2 regions of the Solibacillus sp. NPDC093137 genome follow, and region 2 is predicted to be linked to the other one. Evidence: riboswitches for the same ligand, from Rfam matches in the RefSeq annotation. Region 2 holds a riboswitch; the other holds the start of a gene.
The links. A riboswitch is a leader RNA that binds a small molecule or an ion and turns the genes downstream of it on or off. The one in region 2 is predicted to bind glycine.
Positions count from the first base shown of each region.

Region 1 (7,720 bases), 770 kb from region 2:
GAACCCTTGTAAAATTCCTTCGCTAATGACACGATATGCCTCTGTAACGGTTTCCGGCATATTTGGGTAGCTCTCTGTCACTATCACTGAATATGTAAGCTCCTGGTCATGTAAAACGGCACGTCCGCCTGTAGGTCTACGGATGAAACCTAAGTTTTGCTTTTTTACAGCTTCTAAATTAATATCTTTATGTACTTGCTGGAAATAACCGATTGATAATGTTGCAGGGTTCCACTCGTAAAAACGAATAACCGGCGGAATTTCCCCTTGGCTATGCCAATCAAGCAACGCTTCATCCAGTGCCATATTATAGGCTGGGCTGCATGGGCCCGAATTTATAAAATACCATTGTTTTTTCACAATTTCTCGCCTCCACTAATTCATTTTAACAAACTCGCTCGACTAACTCTAGTTCATCTCTTATAATAGATAGTACAGATAGAAAGGGGCAATATCGCAGTGACAATTTTATATACGATACTAGTAATTTTAGTAGTAATCGTTGCTTACGTAGTAATCAACTCTATGCGCTTAAAAAAATCCGTAACAAATTTAACACAGGAGCAATTTATTGAAGGCTACCGTAAAGCACAATTAATCGATTTACGCGAACCTAAAGAATTTGAAGCGGGACACATTTTAGGTGCTCGAAACATTCCGATGACGCAACTTAATACACGTCATAAAGAAATCCGTCCGGATCTGCCTGTATACCTTTACTGCCAAAACTCTGGTCGTAGTGCACGAGCAGCGTTGACATTAAAGAAAAAAGGCTATAGCCAACTGTTCCAATTACAAGGCGGTTTCAAAACTTGGACAGGCAAAGTTAAATCGAAAAACTAATTCTAAAAGTTCTCTACATTGTAGAGGGCTTTTTAATTTTCATTCACCGGCCCTACGAATCGAAATTGTCTGATTATCAGTAGTTTCTACCATTATATAGTCACACGTAAGAAGTCTAACTTTTCTCATAGAAAAAAGGTCAGAAAACAGCTCTGACCTTTTTGTCACAATTTATGAAATTGTTACTTCTTCTTTTTTTGTATAACGTAATACAGGTGTACGTGCAGCACGTGTTTCATCTAAGCGGCTGATTACCGTAGTATGTGGTGCTTCTTGTACGATCGATGGGTTATCGATTGTTTCTTGAGCAATTTGAATCATTGCATCACAGAATGCATCCAATGTTTCTTTTGATTCTGTTTCTGTTGGCTCGATCATAATACCCTCTTCCACGTTTAACGGGAAGTATACTGTTGGTGGATGGTAGCCAAAGTCAAGAAGGCGTTTTGCGATATCCAATGTACGAACACCTAATTTTTTCTGACGACGGCCTGATAGCACGAATTCATGCTTACAGTGACGGTCGTATGGTAAATCAAAGTGCTCTTCCAAGCGGCGCATCATATAGTTTGCATTTAATACAGCATATTCTGTTACAGCCTTTAAGCCATCTGGACCCATTGAACGGATATACGTATATGCACGGACATTAATGCCGAAGTTTCCGTAGTAAGGTTTCACACGACCGATTGATTGTGGACGGTTGTAATCGAAGTGGAATGTACCATCTTCTTTTTTCACTAATACTGGTTTAGGCAGGAATGGGATTAAATCTGCTTTTACCCCTACTGGACCTGAACCCGGACCACCGCCACCGTGTGGACCTGTAAATGTTTTGTGTAAGTTTAAGTGAACACAGTCAAAGCCCATGTCGCCAGGACGTGCTTTACTCATAACAGCGTTTAAGTTTGCGCCGTCATAATAAACTTTACCGCCGACACCGTGCACGATTTCAGCCATTTCTAAAATGTTTTCTTCAAATAAACCTAAAGTGTTCGGGTTTGTCAGCATAAGCGCTGCTGTATCAGGACCGACAACACGGCGTAAATCTTCCAGATCAACTAAGCCGTCTTCACCAGATCTGATTGTAATTGTTTCAAAACCTGCCACTGTAGCAGAAGCCGGGTTTGTACCGTGAGCTGAGTCCGGTACTATTACTTTGTTACGGTGACCTTCACCATTTGCCTCATGGAATGCACGGATCATCATTAATGCTGTCCATTCACCATGTGCGCCTGCTGCCGGTTGTAATGTTACTTCATCCATACCCGTAATTTCCTGAAGTGATGTCTGCAGATCATATAATAATTCCATTGCACCTTGTACTGTCGACTCATCCTGTAATGGGTGAACATGGGCAAAACCAGCGTAACGTGCAACTGTTTCATTGACTTTCGGATTGTACTTCATCGTACATGAACCAAGTGGATAGAACCCTGAATCCACACCATGGTTACGTTTTGAAAGTGCTGTATAGTGACGCATAATATCTAATTCTGCAACTTCCGGCAGTTCAGCCGCTTCTTGACGTACTAACTCTTTCGGCAGAAGTTCTTCTAAATCAAAATCAGGAACATCCAATGGCTCTAAGTTGTAGCCGACACGACCTGGTTTTGTAATTTCGAAAATGAGTGTTTGGTTTTCGTTATGCATTGTAAGCCCCCATTTCTGCAACTAATTGCTCGATTTCTTCTTTTGTACGGATTTCCGTAACAGCAATGAGTGCATGATTTTTTAATTCAGGATAAACACGACCTAAGTCAAAACCGCCGATAATGCCTTTTTCGATTAATGCTTTGTTTAGCTCTGTCACATTATGATTTGTCTTAACGACGATTTCGTTGAAGTGTGCGCCTTGATAAACAACTTCAAAACCAGCTGCTTCAAAGGCATTTTTAGCAAAGCGTGTCTTCACGATATTTTGTTTCGCCATTTCCTGCATACCTTGCTTTCCAAGAGCTGTCATTGCTACTGAAGAAGCAAGTGCAAGCAATGCCTGGTTAGAACAAATATTAGATGTCGCTTTGTCGCGACGGATGTGCTGCTCACGCGCTTGTAATGTTAATACATAACCACGGCGACCCTCTTGGTCTACTGTTTCCCCAACAAGACGGCCAGGTACTTTACGCATTAATTTATTCGTTACGGCGAAATAGCCACAGTGTGGACCACCGAACGCTTCAGCAATTCCGAATACTTGTGCATCCCCAACTGTAATATCTGCGCCTAATTTTCCTGGTGGTGTTAAAACGCCAAGAGCTAACGGGTTCGCAGATACGATAAACAATCCTTTTGCGTCATGTGTAATGTCTGCAAGCGGCTGCAGGTTTTCAACTTGACCAAAGAAGTTCGGATATTGAACGATTACGCCGGCTGTTTGGTCATCGATCAGGCCTTTTAGTGCTTCGATGTCTGTCACACCGTCTTTTGCAGGAATTGTAACGACTTCTATTGATTGTCCTGTAGCATACATTTTCACAACATCTTGATACTCCGGATGTACAGCTCCTGAAACAAGTAACTTTCCGCGACGTGTATGACCTGCAGCAAGCATACCTGCTTCTGCCAATGCCGTACCGCCATCATACATAGAAGAGTTTGCAATATCCATGCCTGTCAGTTCTGCGATCATCGTTTGGAACTCAAAAATCGCTTGAAGTTCACCTTGTGAAATTTCCGGCTGATATGGCGTGTATGCTGTATAGAACTCCGAACGTGAAATAACGTGATCAACAATTACCGGTTTATAGTGGTTGTATACACCTGCACCTAAAAACGATACATTGCTTGCTGTATCTTTATTTTTTGAAGCAAGTTGTGCCAGTTCCTTCATTAAAGCGGCTTCTGACTTGGCAGGTTTAATATTGTAGCTTCCTTGGAAGCGAACTTTCTCAGGAATATCCTCGAAAAGCTCATCAATTGTCGCAACCCCGATACGGTCTAACATTTCTTGTTTATCTTGTTCCGTCATTGGTAAATAACGATGTTTCATTGTTAACCCTCTTTTCAAAAGTTTTATCCCGTATTAACGGGTAGTAAGCTTGGTTCAACTACCAATCTAGGGGATGAAGACCCCCACTGATTGAAGTTTCATTTTATTTTGCACGCTTGTAAAATGGAGTTTCTACAACAACTGCTTTTGCTCTATTTTTTCGTACTTCAATTTCTAATTCAGTTCCAACTTCTGTGAATTTTGCGTCAATTAAAGCTAAGCCGATATTGCGCTTTGTCATTGGTGACTGAGTTCCTGTAGTTACAAAACCAATCTCTTCACCATCTTTAAATACTTTATAGCCATGGCGGGGAATACCTTTATCAATCATCTCGATGCCTACAGATTTACGTGTTAGGCCATTTTCTTTTTGGTCAATTAATGCTTGCTGACCGATAAATTGCGGATCCTTTGCCAATTTCACCGCAAAGCCAATTCCCGCTTCCAATGGTGAAATCTCTTTTGAAATCTCTTGGCCATATAATGGTAAGCAAGCTTCAAAGCGAAGTGTATCACGTGCTCCTAAACCGGCCGCTACTACACCTTTGTCTTTTCCTGCTTCCAAAATTTTGTTCCATAGATCGACAATCGCTGCTGGTGTCCCGTAAATTTCAAATCCGTCTTCACCTGTATAGCCAGAGCGAGAAACTAGAACCGAATGACCGCCTACATCCACATTGTCCTGGAATTTAAAATATTTAATTGCCGTTAAATCTGTTGCTGTTAATGTTTGCAGAACTTCCTGAGATAATGGTCCTTGCAATGCGATTTGAGCATAGTCATCTGACACATTTGTCACTTTGACATCCCCTTCGACATGCTGCTGTAACCATTCAAAGTCCTTTTCAATATTCGCTGCATTAACACATAGTAAATAACGGTTATCTTCCAAACGGTATGTCAGTAAATCGTCAACAACACCGCCATCTTCATAACATAGTGCACTGTATTGTGCGCCGCCAACTGCAATTTTAGAAATATCGTTGGAAAGCATCTTTTGTAGATAAACTAGTGCATTCGGACCTTCTACGATAATTTCCCCCATATGGGATACATCAAAAAGTCCTGCACGGTTACGAACCGCATCATGCTCCTCTTTAATCGAAGAAAATTGTACCGGTAATTCCCAGCCGCCAAAATCAACTGTTTTTCCACCATACTTTGCATATTCATCAAAAAGTGGTGTGCGCTTTAGCTTTAATTCATTTGTCATGTTCATTTCCTCCTTTAGTTATGTATGTTCATTTTGCTTTGTAAGGGGAAACAACATTACACCTATCAAAGTGTAAATCTATCTTTTTATTAGAATCATCAGAATATTAAAAGCCGATTTCTCCACAAAAAAAGACAGACGAATCCCCTTTACCGAGATTCTCTGTCCTTGCACCTGAAAGTTACACCCAAATTTGATCCACTATCACAATTTAGGCTTTCCCCGTTGGTGGCTGTTCGCAACAATAGCTGATTACAGCACTCTCCAGAGTTGCGTCCAATACGAGTCTTTTTGCCTGAGAGATTCATAGCATAGCTATTTGCTCCTTCGGCGACGTGACATCACGTTCTCTCCCCGTACCATCATCCGCGTTAGATTATTTACTTCATGTTATTGCTCTTCTTAGCAATATCCTAACATTGAATATAATGCAAACGCAATCTTTTTTTAATTTTATTCAAAATACGAACATTAAGTGCAATTATCCAGTGATCATTCGCCTTTAAGACGTTTCACTTGAAAGCCGATGTACTCAACAATTTGTCTTAACGTTCTCCCGGCTGTCAGTACTTGTATATGGCCAGCTAGTCGATAATTCTTTCTGCGTTGGTGATACAGATTTTCCAATTCTTGCTCCGTTGATGATTGAACAATGGGACGGTTTTTGTCATTCCGAATACGCATATAAATATCTTCAAATTTTGCATCAAGAAAAAATACAAGCCCTGTCTGGCGCATAATTCTCCTGTTTTCTTCATTTACGGCTACCCCACCGCCTGTAGCGATAATGCATGCTTCATCACGAAAGTTCTTTAAAAATTCCGTCTCGATTTTTCGGAAGTGTGCTTCGCCGTATTTCTCGAAAATTTCAGGAATTGTCATACCCTGTTGTCGTACAATTTCATGATCCATATCGTAATACGGCATTTTCAAGAAAAAACTTAAACGTCTTCCAATCGCACTTTTTCCGCACCCCATAAATCCTACTAAATAAATTTTACGCATGCTGTTCACCTTCTTCTATTACGGACTACTTAATCAATTACGCCTCTACCTATTCTTTCGTTTCTATTTTGCTACTTAAACAGAAATATTTTTAGGTCAAACAAAATCGCATTATGCGACATTTTTTCGACTTTGCAAAAAGAAGTCGAACTTTAAGGTAAATTTAGTATATTTATCGTAGCACGAACGTAAATAGATTCCAATGAATTATATACTTTTATTTGCGCAAAATATGCATTTGTAAAGAAAACAGCAGCTCCGGAAACTATGAACAATAAAAATACAGCCAGCAAAAATAATGCACCCTTCTCATTTTGGAGGCAATGGTAACACGAGGTCTCTTTCTCGCTTTGTTCCATTTTTCATCACTACCCTCATATTCACATCATTTTCATCCACCGCCAACTCCCATTTCTCAACAAAAGGCAGCATAATTTCATTTCCCCCTTTATTCGACCTTTTACGCAAATGCTGTTCTGATTTATCAAAAACAAACAAACGCTCCTCGGGGTCATTTGATATTTCCAGTTGCAGCATACCAGAGCTGAGCACCATCCCAGATGCTGAATTCATATTGTATTGATGAAGATCATAAACGAACAATTCCCAGTTCACCTCATCTTTCATCGTCTCAAGCTGTTGAAGATCCCGAACCCATATAAGGATAAGCAGGCTTATTGCGGTAAAAAGTACAAATACGGTTAACTGAAACAAGCTTTCCAGTAGTGTAAAACCCCGCTCATTAAATATTTGCCACAATTTCATATACACAGTTCCTCTTCTTTTTCATTGTTGTCATAATGGACACATACTTGGTACCCATCGTAATTCCATTGAAACTGAACCCCGTCAATGTGTTGAACTCCGGCGGATTGTCCAAATCTTTTATATTTCAGCGCTCCTATAAAAGCTACTTCTGCAGCATGAGCTTGTACTTTTTGTATAGCTATTTGCTGTTGCATATTAAATGTGAGCGGAATGATTGTCGACGAAAGGAAAAATAAGATGACGACTGCTAACAGTGTTTCTACAAGAGTTAGTCCTTCCTGGCTCATTAAAAACCTCCTTTTCCAAAATCCTGGCTTTGCCGATATTCACAGAGTATTGATGGCTTGTATTCTCAAAATGATACGTTAGCCGTCCAAAGGCCTGGACATTTCCTCTCGTATTAAATAACAGCCGGTTATGCGGAGTGGATAAATACATGTCAATTGGCCGCGCTATTCGCTGGTCGTAAATAATATTAGAAGTAGTCCAATCCATTACTTGTATTCGGTGACAGTTAATAATTTCAAAGCTATGGGACGTTCCGGTCTCAATGGATAACAATTGTGTCATGCGTATTAACATCTCATTTTGATTCATTACCTGTTTTTCTGTATAATCCATTAACGGCTTTTGTGAAAGTGAGAGGATTGTTGAATTGACGACCAAAAAGATAAAGAGAACAATGAGCATTTCCATTAATGTAAAACCTTTTTCATCCGTTAACAGTAATTTTACTTTCTCTTTCATCGTTACGTTTCGCTGTTCCCCGGTCCAATGACTTTACCATCCACTATTTTAATTTCCGTATTATCCGGACATTTTAAGTCCTTTTCCACAATATACCCCTCGTCAATTAAATCCGAGACCGAAGCTGGATAATCATTTTTGTTCAGTTTATA
Region 1 is NZ_JBNNVH010000001.1:459,119-466,838, reverse strand. Features, by position in the region: gene ACQKN3_RS02300 (lipoate--protein ligase family protein) at 1-306, opposite strand, end outside; gene ACQKN3_RS02295 (rhodanese-like domain-containing protein) at 460-843, shown strand; gene gcvPB (aminomethyl-transferring glycine dehydrogenase subunit GcvPB) at 1,015-2,496, opposite strand; gene gcvPA (aminomethyl-transferring glycine dehydrogenase subunit GcvPA) at 2,489-3,835, opposite strand; gene gcvT (glycine cleavage system aminomethyltransferase GcvT) at 3,939-5,048, opposite strand; glycine riboswitch at 5,209-5,318, opposite strand; glycine riboswitch at 5,322-5,414, opposite strand; gene ACQKN3_RS02275 (shikimate kinase) at 5,541-6,053, opposite strand; gene comGF (competence type IV pilus minor pilin ComGF) at 6,363-6,818, opposite strand; gene ACQKN3_RS02265 (type II secretion system protein) at 6,815-7,108, opposite strand; gene ACQKN3_RS02260 (prepilin-type N-terminal cleavage/methylation domain-containing protein) at 7,017-7,568, opposite strand; gene comGC (competence type IV pilus major pilin ComGC) at 7,571-7,720, opposite strand, start outside.
Region 1: it holds a riboswitch for glycine, as region 2 does, so the genes downstream of both, gcvT (glycine cleavage system aminomethyltransferase GcvT) here and ACQKN3_RS06325 (amino acid permease) in region 2, are expected to answer to the same signal.

Region 2 (7,720 bases):
GTGGGAGAATCCATCATCGTCCATAAATGTGCACATACGGTCAATCGTAATATTTTCATCAGGCACACCTGCAAGCATGCACTGCTTTTTCACTGTTAACTGGTTGTCGATATGAAATTTGCCCGTTTCTTCATTCCAGTACATAAATTCGTCCGCATAGCCGAGTGCTTTGAATTTTTCCTGTACATCGGCATCTACTTCAAATTTTTCCTGACTGATTGCAGGGCCGATCATTACTTTCAAATCACGTAAATCGCAATTTTCTTGTTGTTGTAAATACTGCAGTAACTTCAATGTAATTTCTTTAATCGTCCCTTGCCACCCGGAATGAACAGCCCCGATGACATTTGTTTTTTCATTATAAAATAAGACCGGTACACAATCTGCGGTAAAGCTTGAGATCACGACGTTCGGTTCATACGTATACAGTGCGTCGGTATCGGGAACTGCAGTTGCGTTGTCGGTTGCTCCTTTACCGATTTCAGATTTTTCCACACGGAAGAAGTTTGCACTATGTGTTTGATTGGCACATACAAACTTAGATAAATCCGTTTGCAGCAGTGAGGCAAGCTGTTGGCGGTTTTTGATAATAGCAGCTTCGTTTTTGCAAACATGGAGTGCCATATTATTGTCCTCGGCAAAGGCTGAATCCTTCAATGTAATGCCCAGTACATGTTTTTCATTATTTTCATAAAATTTTATTTTCATTTTATCACCCCCTGTACTATACCCGCAAAAGCGAATTTTGTATAGGCAAATGGTGTTTGGTATAATGATGAAAAATAGGGGGTATGTGATGAAGAGTTGGCAAATCATTTTAACGGGTCTTTTACCTTATGTCATGGCGGTCATTGCCTTTATCGCATTTTCATTGCCTTATGTGAATCAAATGATTACATTCGGAACTGCCGCGGCCTTTACTTTTTATGTTTTACCGATTTATTTTTTTGTCGTGATTCCCTGGTATTATGTGCTGTACTTCATGCGTAAAAATTACAGCAAACGGGCACTTTACTTAACAAGCTTTATTTTTTGTATTCTGCAGCCAATCGTATTCGGATACTTTATGAAAGCACCGATCGGCAGCGCGTATTTTTTATTTTTTGTATCACCACCGTTTATAGTTGGCATAATGGTTAGTACATTGTGTATTAACTGGTTTTATAAAGAAGATTTGAAGCAGACGACAAATGGAAGGGGAGAGCCGATTGGAATTGACGATTGAATGGCAATACATTACTAAGTCAAAGCAGGAAATCACATGGCGAAGTGAGGCAATTCCTGCAGCGCATGCCTACACGCTCGTGCTGGATATGGAAAATACGGGTCGCACAAAAAATATTGTGATGACAGATGAACATGACAGTACATGGACATTAAAAGAGCTGAAAAAATATTTGAAATCTCTTGAAACAGAACCTACCGAAGTGGAATTGTATTTCGATGGCGGATTTAATAGAGAAGAAAAGCTGGCCGGTTTAGGGATTGTCGTCTATTATAAACAGAATGGGAAAAACTATCGCTTGCGGACGAATCAGCTGGCGGAGTATTTAACATCAAACAATGAAGCGGAGTATGCGGCATTGAATCTTGCGGTCGAACAGCTTGAGGAAATGGGTGTCCATCATCAAAAAATAAAGATTTACGGCGATTCGCAAGTCGTCATTAATGAAATGAACGGCGAATGGGCAGTAACTGATAGCGTTCTGACAACGTGGGCGGATAAAATCGATGCGAAGCTCAAGAAGCTTGGCATTCGACCGGAATATCAATATATTGACCGCAAACTAAACGGAGAAGCGGATCAGCTTGCTAATCAGGCACTTCAGGATGTCGAAATATACGCGGATATAGATATACGAAAAAGTAAGAAAAAATAGATGAAGGGGGATCTTTATGATTCGTTCTGTTGGTACAGGGAGTTCAAGTTTAAATAATCAGACACGTCCCCGAAATTTACAGCAACAAACAATAGCCTTCCCGAAAATCGGAGAAGAACAAGGAGTCGCACGAGAGCAGGAAAAACTGCGAACGGATGAGGCCGAAAAAGGACCAATAATGGTTGGGGTCAAACCGAAAGCACAGCTGAAATCCATTTTTGATGAACCAAATGGTGTCGTGAAGCTTAATGCGGACGGCGACAAATTGGAAGTCAGCAAGCGTGCGATTTCACTTGCAAAAGAAGTGCTCTATACTTAAAGAAAAAAGCTCCGCCGGGAATATCTCGGCGGAGCTTTCATGTTAAATTTTATTGTTGTTTTTCAAATGCTCGTTCACCAGCAATACCTGGTTGCGTTAATTCGAATGGATTTAAAATAATATCCAGCTGCTCAAGCGTGAAATAGTTGTACATTAAGCAAAGTTCGCGTACAGATTTGCCGCTATGCAGAGCTTCACGTGCAATTTGACTTGAACGTTCATAGCCTAAATGTGGGGCAAGTGCTGTAATTACACCGATTGAACGTTCAACAAAATCATGCAGGCGTGCTTCATTTGCTTCGATATGATCCAGGCAGTATTTTGTAAATACTGTGAAGCCGTTTGTCATAATTTCAATCGACTGTAGCAGATTAAATACTAAAACTGGTTCCATTACATTCAGCTCAAATTGTCCTGCCTCTGAAGCAAGTGAGATTGTTACATCGTTACCGATAACTTGGAAAGCAATTTGGTTAATGACTTCTGGCATAACCGGATTTACTTTACCTGGCATAATTGAAGAACCTGGTTGGCGTTCAGGTAAGCGAATTTCTGCAAATCCTGCTTTTGGACCTGATGCCATTAAGCGTAAGTCATTACAGATTTTAGACATATTCATCATTGCAATTTTTAACATTGATGAAACTTCCGCATACGTATCGGTATTTTGTGTACCGTCGATTAAATTGTCCACTTTTATGAATGGGAAGCCACTGTAAACCGCGATGTTTTCTACTGCCAATTTCATATATTCAGGGTCTGCATTCAGGCCTGTACCGATCGCAGTCGCACCGATATTGATTTGCAGCATTGTTTGCTGCGCTTTTTTGATTCGGTTAATATCACGAGAAACAACGGCAGCGTAGGCACCGAATTCCTGGCCCAAACGAACAGGTACAGCATCTTGTAAATGCGTACGACCCATTTTAACGATTGAATCGAATTCTACTGATTTTCTGATAAAGCTATCACGCATCATTTCCATCGCCATAATTAAATTATTTAACGTAGAAACTGTTGCAATATGAATAGCCGATGGGAATGCATCATTTGTTGACTGCGCCATATTGACATGGCTGTTAGGACTAATGATTGAATAAGTACCTTTTTCTTCCCCTAAAATTTCCAGTGCGCGGTTTGCAATTACTTCATTGGCATTCATGTTCATTGAAGTGCCTGCTCCGCCCTGAATTGGATCTACAACGAACTGGTCATGTAATAGTCCTGAAATAATGTCATCTGATGCTTGTGCAATTGCATTGGCAATTACTGGATCCAATTTGCCGATAGCGGCATTTGCAAGTGCCGAACTTTTCTTTACGATGGCAAATGCACGAATTAATTCAGGGTGCATTGTCATTTTAGTAATCGGGAAATTTTCTAATGCACGAGTTGTTTGAACGCCGTAATAAACGTCCTTTGGAATTTCTAATGTGCCTAAAAAGTCTTTTTCAATACGTGTACTCATTTGTACAAACCCTCCAAGAGAATGGTGTAATAGTTGGATAAACAACTACATTATACGCCATATAATAATAAAAGCTTACTTGCTGAATTATTAGTTTATTTAACGTTCTCACGTAAGCTTAAATTAACCAATATTAACAAATATAATGAGTGAAATTTCGTAACTTTTTGATTTTCTATACGACTAATTAGGAAAGGGATAAAGGGATGAGGTGATTGTCGATGAAGAAATGGTTAAGTTATATGTTGGTCGTGGGAATGATCTTGCTCCTTGCAGCATGTAATACGAAAGAAAACGAAACATCAACCGATTCAACTGAACCTGTGCAGGAAGAAAATAATGAAAATAAAGTAGAATATGAATTACTGTTTCATTTAGATTCGATACCTCCTGAGGTCGGTACGAGTATTTCAATCGTGCAGGAGGAAAAGCTTTATACTACTTGGGCCGATATTTTTGGTTTTGAGTCGGTTCCATCTGTCGATTTTGAAACAGAGGAAGTGCTGTTTGTCACAGGATATTCGGATGGCTGTGGAAGGGAAATTGAGAAAATCGAAAAAGATGAGGATCTTTTAGTCATTACCTTAAACTATCCGGAAGATATTCGCAGCGAGAAAGACATCGTCTGCACAGAAATTGCATTGGACAATACGTATGTTGTCAAAATGAAAAAGACTAACACCTCAAAAGGAAAGCTGATTGATATCAATCGAACAACATATGAAGAAGATTCAACGGTTCAGGAAAAATTGCAGTAAACGAATACAGTAATACGAGGGGCTACCAATTCCTCTATATGAATATTACACTGAAAATATCGAATTTTCGGTGTAATATTTTTTTGGTCATGAATTTTCTGCAAGAAGAAAACATTATGTTGGGAATAAGGTTAAATTGCTATTTACATAATAAACGACTCCGATTGTCCATTGTAAGACGGTCAAAAAATTGGTAGTATGATTATCGTACAATAATAGTATTGAACGCGAACTATAGGAAACTGGAAGATGCCAGGGACCTATAGGCAACTAATTGCATACATATCAAGCGTTGATCGTCGTGGATAAAACTACTGACGGGAGCAGTTTCTGGAGAGAGCGCGATAATCCGCGTCGCCGAAGGGTTCACAATCTCAGGCAAAAGGACAGAAGAGTAATGAGAGACGCTTTTCTTTAACATAGGGTGTATGAACATCCATTGTTTAATGAAAAGCCCTCGATAGATGTCACAGATTTTTTTAAATCTGGGCGCGATTTTGCAGAGGCGAAATCGATTATTCTTAGACACAGGGACTGGCATATTATCAGTCCCTGTTTTTATTCCAGAAAAATTTACTTGATGGACCGCGATGAAGTACTTATTATTTTGCGCTGTGTAAACAGACAAAATACTTATCCTTTGGAGGAATCGTTTTGGAACAACAAGAATTAAAGCGCGATCTGAAAAATCGCCACGTTCAGTTAATTGCGATTGGAGGAACGATCGGAACGGGGTTGTTTTTAGGGTCAGGTAAAGCGATCTCACTTGCAGGACCTTCTATTATCTTTGCATACTTAATCGTTGGAACCGCACTATTTTTCGTCATGCGTGCACTTGGCGAATTGCTTTTATCAAAAGGCGGCTATGCATCTTTTACTGAGTTCGCTACTGAATACTTAGGGGACTGGGCAGGCTATATTACAGGCTGGACATATTGGTTTTGCTGGATTATGACGGCAATGGCGGATATTATCGCTGTCGGCATGTACACGCAGTACTGGTTTGATATCCCGCAATGGGTACCGGCTATCGCATGTTTAGTAGTTTTACTTATTTTGAATTTATTGACGGTCAAACTGTTCGGAGAGCTGGAGTTTTGGTTTGCGTTAATTAAGATCATCACAATTGTTGCGTTGATCGCAATAGGTATTGTATTGCTGATTATTGGCTTTGAAACAGATACAGGCAAGGTTGCTGTATCAAATTTATGGGAGCATGGCGGATTATTCCCGAATGGGGCATTTGGATTTTTAATGGCGTTCCAAATGGTTGTCTTTGCATTCGTTGGTGTTGAATTAGTAGGGGTAGCAGCTGCTGAAACGGCAAACCCGCAAAAGAATATCCCATCTGCAATTAATAAAATTCCCGTTCGTATTCTGCTGTTTTATGTAGGAGCATTATTCGTAATTTTAACAATCAACCCTTGGGATACACTAAGCGCGTCAAGCTCACCATTCGTTCAGGTTTTCGCATTGGTAGGTATTCCGATTGCAGCAGGTTTGATTAACTTTGTTGTGCTGACATCAGCTGCTTCTGCAGGAAATAGCGGAATGTTCTCAACGAGTCGTATGCTGTTCAGTTTAAGTAGTAATAAACAAGCACCAAAAGCTTACGGTAAATTAAACAAAAATGCAGTGCCGCAAAATGGTCTGTTATTTTCTGCGGTTGTAGTATCGATTGGTGCATTGCTTAGCTATTTCATGCCGGACGATGCATTTAGTATCGTGACAACAATTAGTGCAATTTGTTTTATTTGGGTTTGGAGCATTATTCTGATTTCGCATATTATTTACAAAAAGCGTCATCCGGAATTACATAGATCTTCAATTTTCAAAGCACCTTTAACACCATTTATCAACTATTTAATATTGGCCTTCTTCTTGTTTTTACTAATCATTATGGCCATTTCCGAGTCTACGAGAACTTCACTGCTGTTAACACCGTTATGGTTTATACTGCTGTTTGTTCTTTATAAGGTTCGTAAAAGATAATTAGGCAAATCCAACATGTTATAAAAAACGGAAAACACGCAAATTCAAAGATACCGAGAATTTGCGTGTTTTTCATATTGAAAATTATATGTTTATATTTAACTCCAGTACTGCAGAGCAAGTTGCTGTCCTTGCTGAATTTTTGCCCATTGTTCAGCTTCTGTAAGTTCATTGCCGCCATCGCAGGAAGCGAAACCGCATTGGTGTGAAATGAACAAACGGTCTTTGTCGATAATTTTAGACGCTTCATCAAGCATTTTAATAATACGATCTTCATTATCTAAAGTATTCGTTTTAGAAGATAATAATCCTAATACAATTTCTACATTTGGTTTATCTTTGAAGACAGCCAGTGCTTCAATTGAACCAGCACGGTCATCATCCCACTCTAAGAAGAAGCGGTCATAATTTAGTTGCTTTAAGAAGAGGTTAGCAATTTTAATGTAAGAACCACCACCCATATTACGTGAGTCGTAGTTACCTCGGCAATTATGTGTCCACATTTTCAAGCCTAAACGATGGCCCACTTCAATAATTTGATTATTTATCCCAATAAATTCAGTTGCTAACGCTTGAACTTCTTCTTGATTAATTTGTTCGCCAGTAAATGGTGAATTCGGATTGTCGTCAGCAAAAAGTTGCCATAAGCAATCATCAAATTGTAAAATTTCACCACCAGCTGCTGCAAACTCTTCCACAAACTCTGTATAAGCTATTGCTAACGCTTGTTTTAATTCATGTTTTGTTTTATAAAATGCAGCTGGTCCGAAATTATCCGAAAAAGATAACTCACCTAAAATATGGGAAGGTGACGGGATACATAGTTTTGTTTGGTGATCGCCAGCACTTTTTTTCAGTTTTTTGTAGATTTCGATAAAATGATGGTTTTTCCCGCTTAGTTCCCCCGTAATGCGTAAACCGATGTCTTTGCGTGTTTCATAGTGAGAGTTTCCATCGAAATCTTTGAAGAAATAACCATGATCTGCAATATAGCGATCGAATCCTTCAATACCCCAGGCAAAATCTAAATGCCATAATGATTTCGAATGCTCGCCATCTGTCACAACCGTAATGTTATTTTCGATTTCTTTTTTTACAACTTCTTGAATAGAAGCGAGTTCAACTTGTTCGTAGCCTTCAAAATCTTTATAAAAAGGGTATGTAATATCATCACGTTGTTCAATTTGTTTTTTATACGTTAATAATTCATTTTTTCTTAATAGACTGCCTACAATTTGAAATTTTTCACACATGTTCATTTCCTCCTTGGTAATTCAACTTTTTTAAGTTGGATTTATCATAC
Region 2 is NZ_JBNNVH010000001.1:1,231,706-1,239,425, reverse strand. Features, by position in the region: gene pgeF (peptidoglycan editing factor PgeF) at 1-708, opposite strand, end outside; gene ACQKN3_RS06350 (ATPase) at 797-1,225, shown strand; gene ACQKN3_RS06345 (DUF771 domain-containing protein) at 1,209-1,880, shown strand; gene ACQKN3_RS06340 (DNA primase) at 1,897-2,199, shown strand; gene aspA (aspartate ammonia-lyase) at 2,249-3,667, opposite strand; gene ACQKN3_RS06330 (dehydrogenase) at 3,889-4,425, shown strand; glycine riboswitch at 4,746-4,825, shown strand; gene ACQKN3_RS06325 (amino acid permease) at 5,080-6,417, shown strand; gene ACQKN3_RS06320 (cobalamin-independent methionine synthase II family protein) at 6,516-7,670, opposite strand.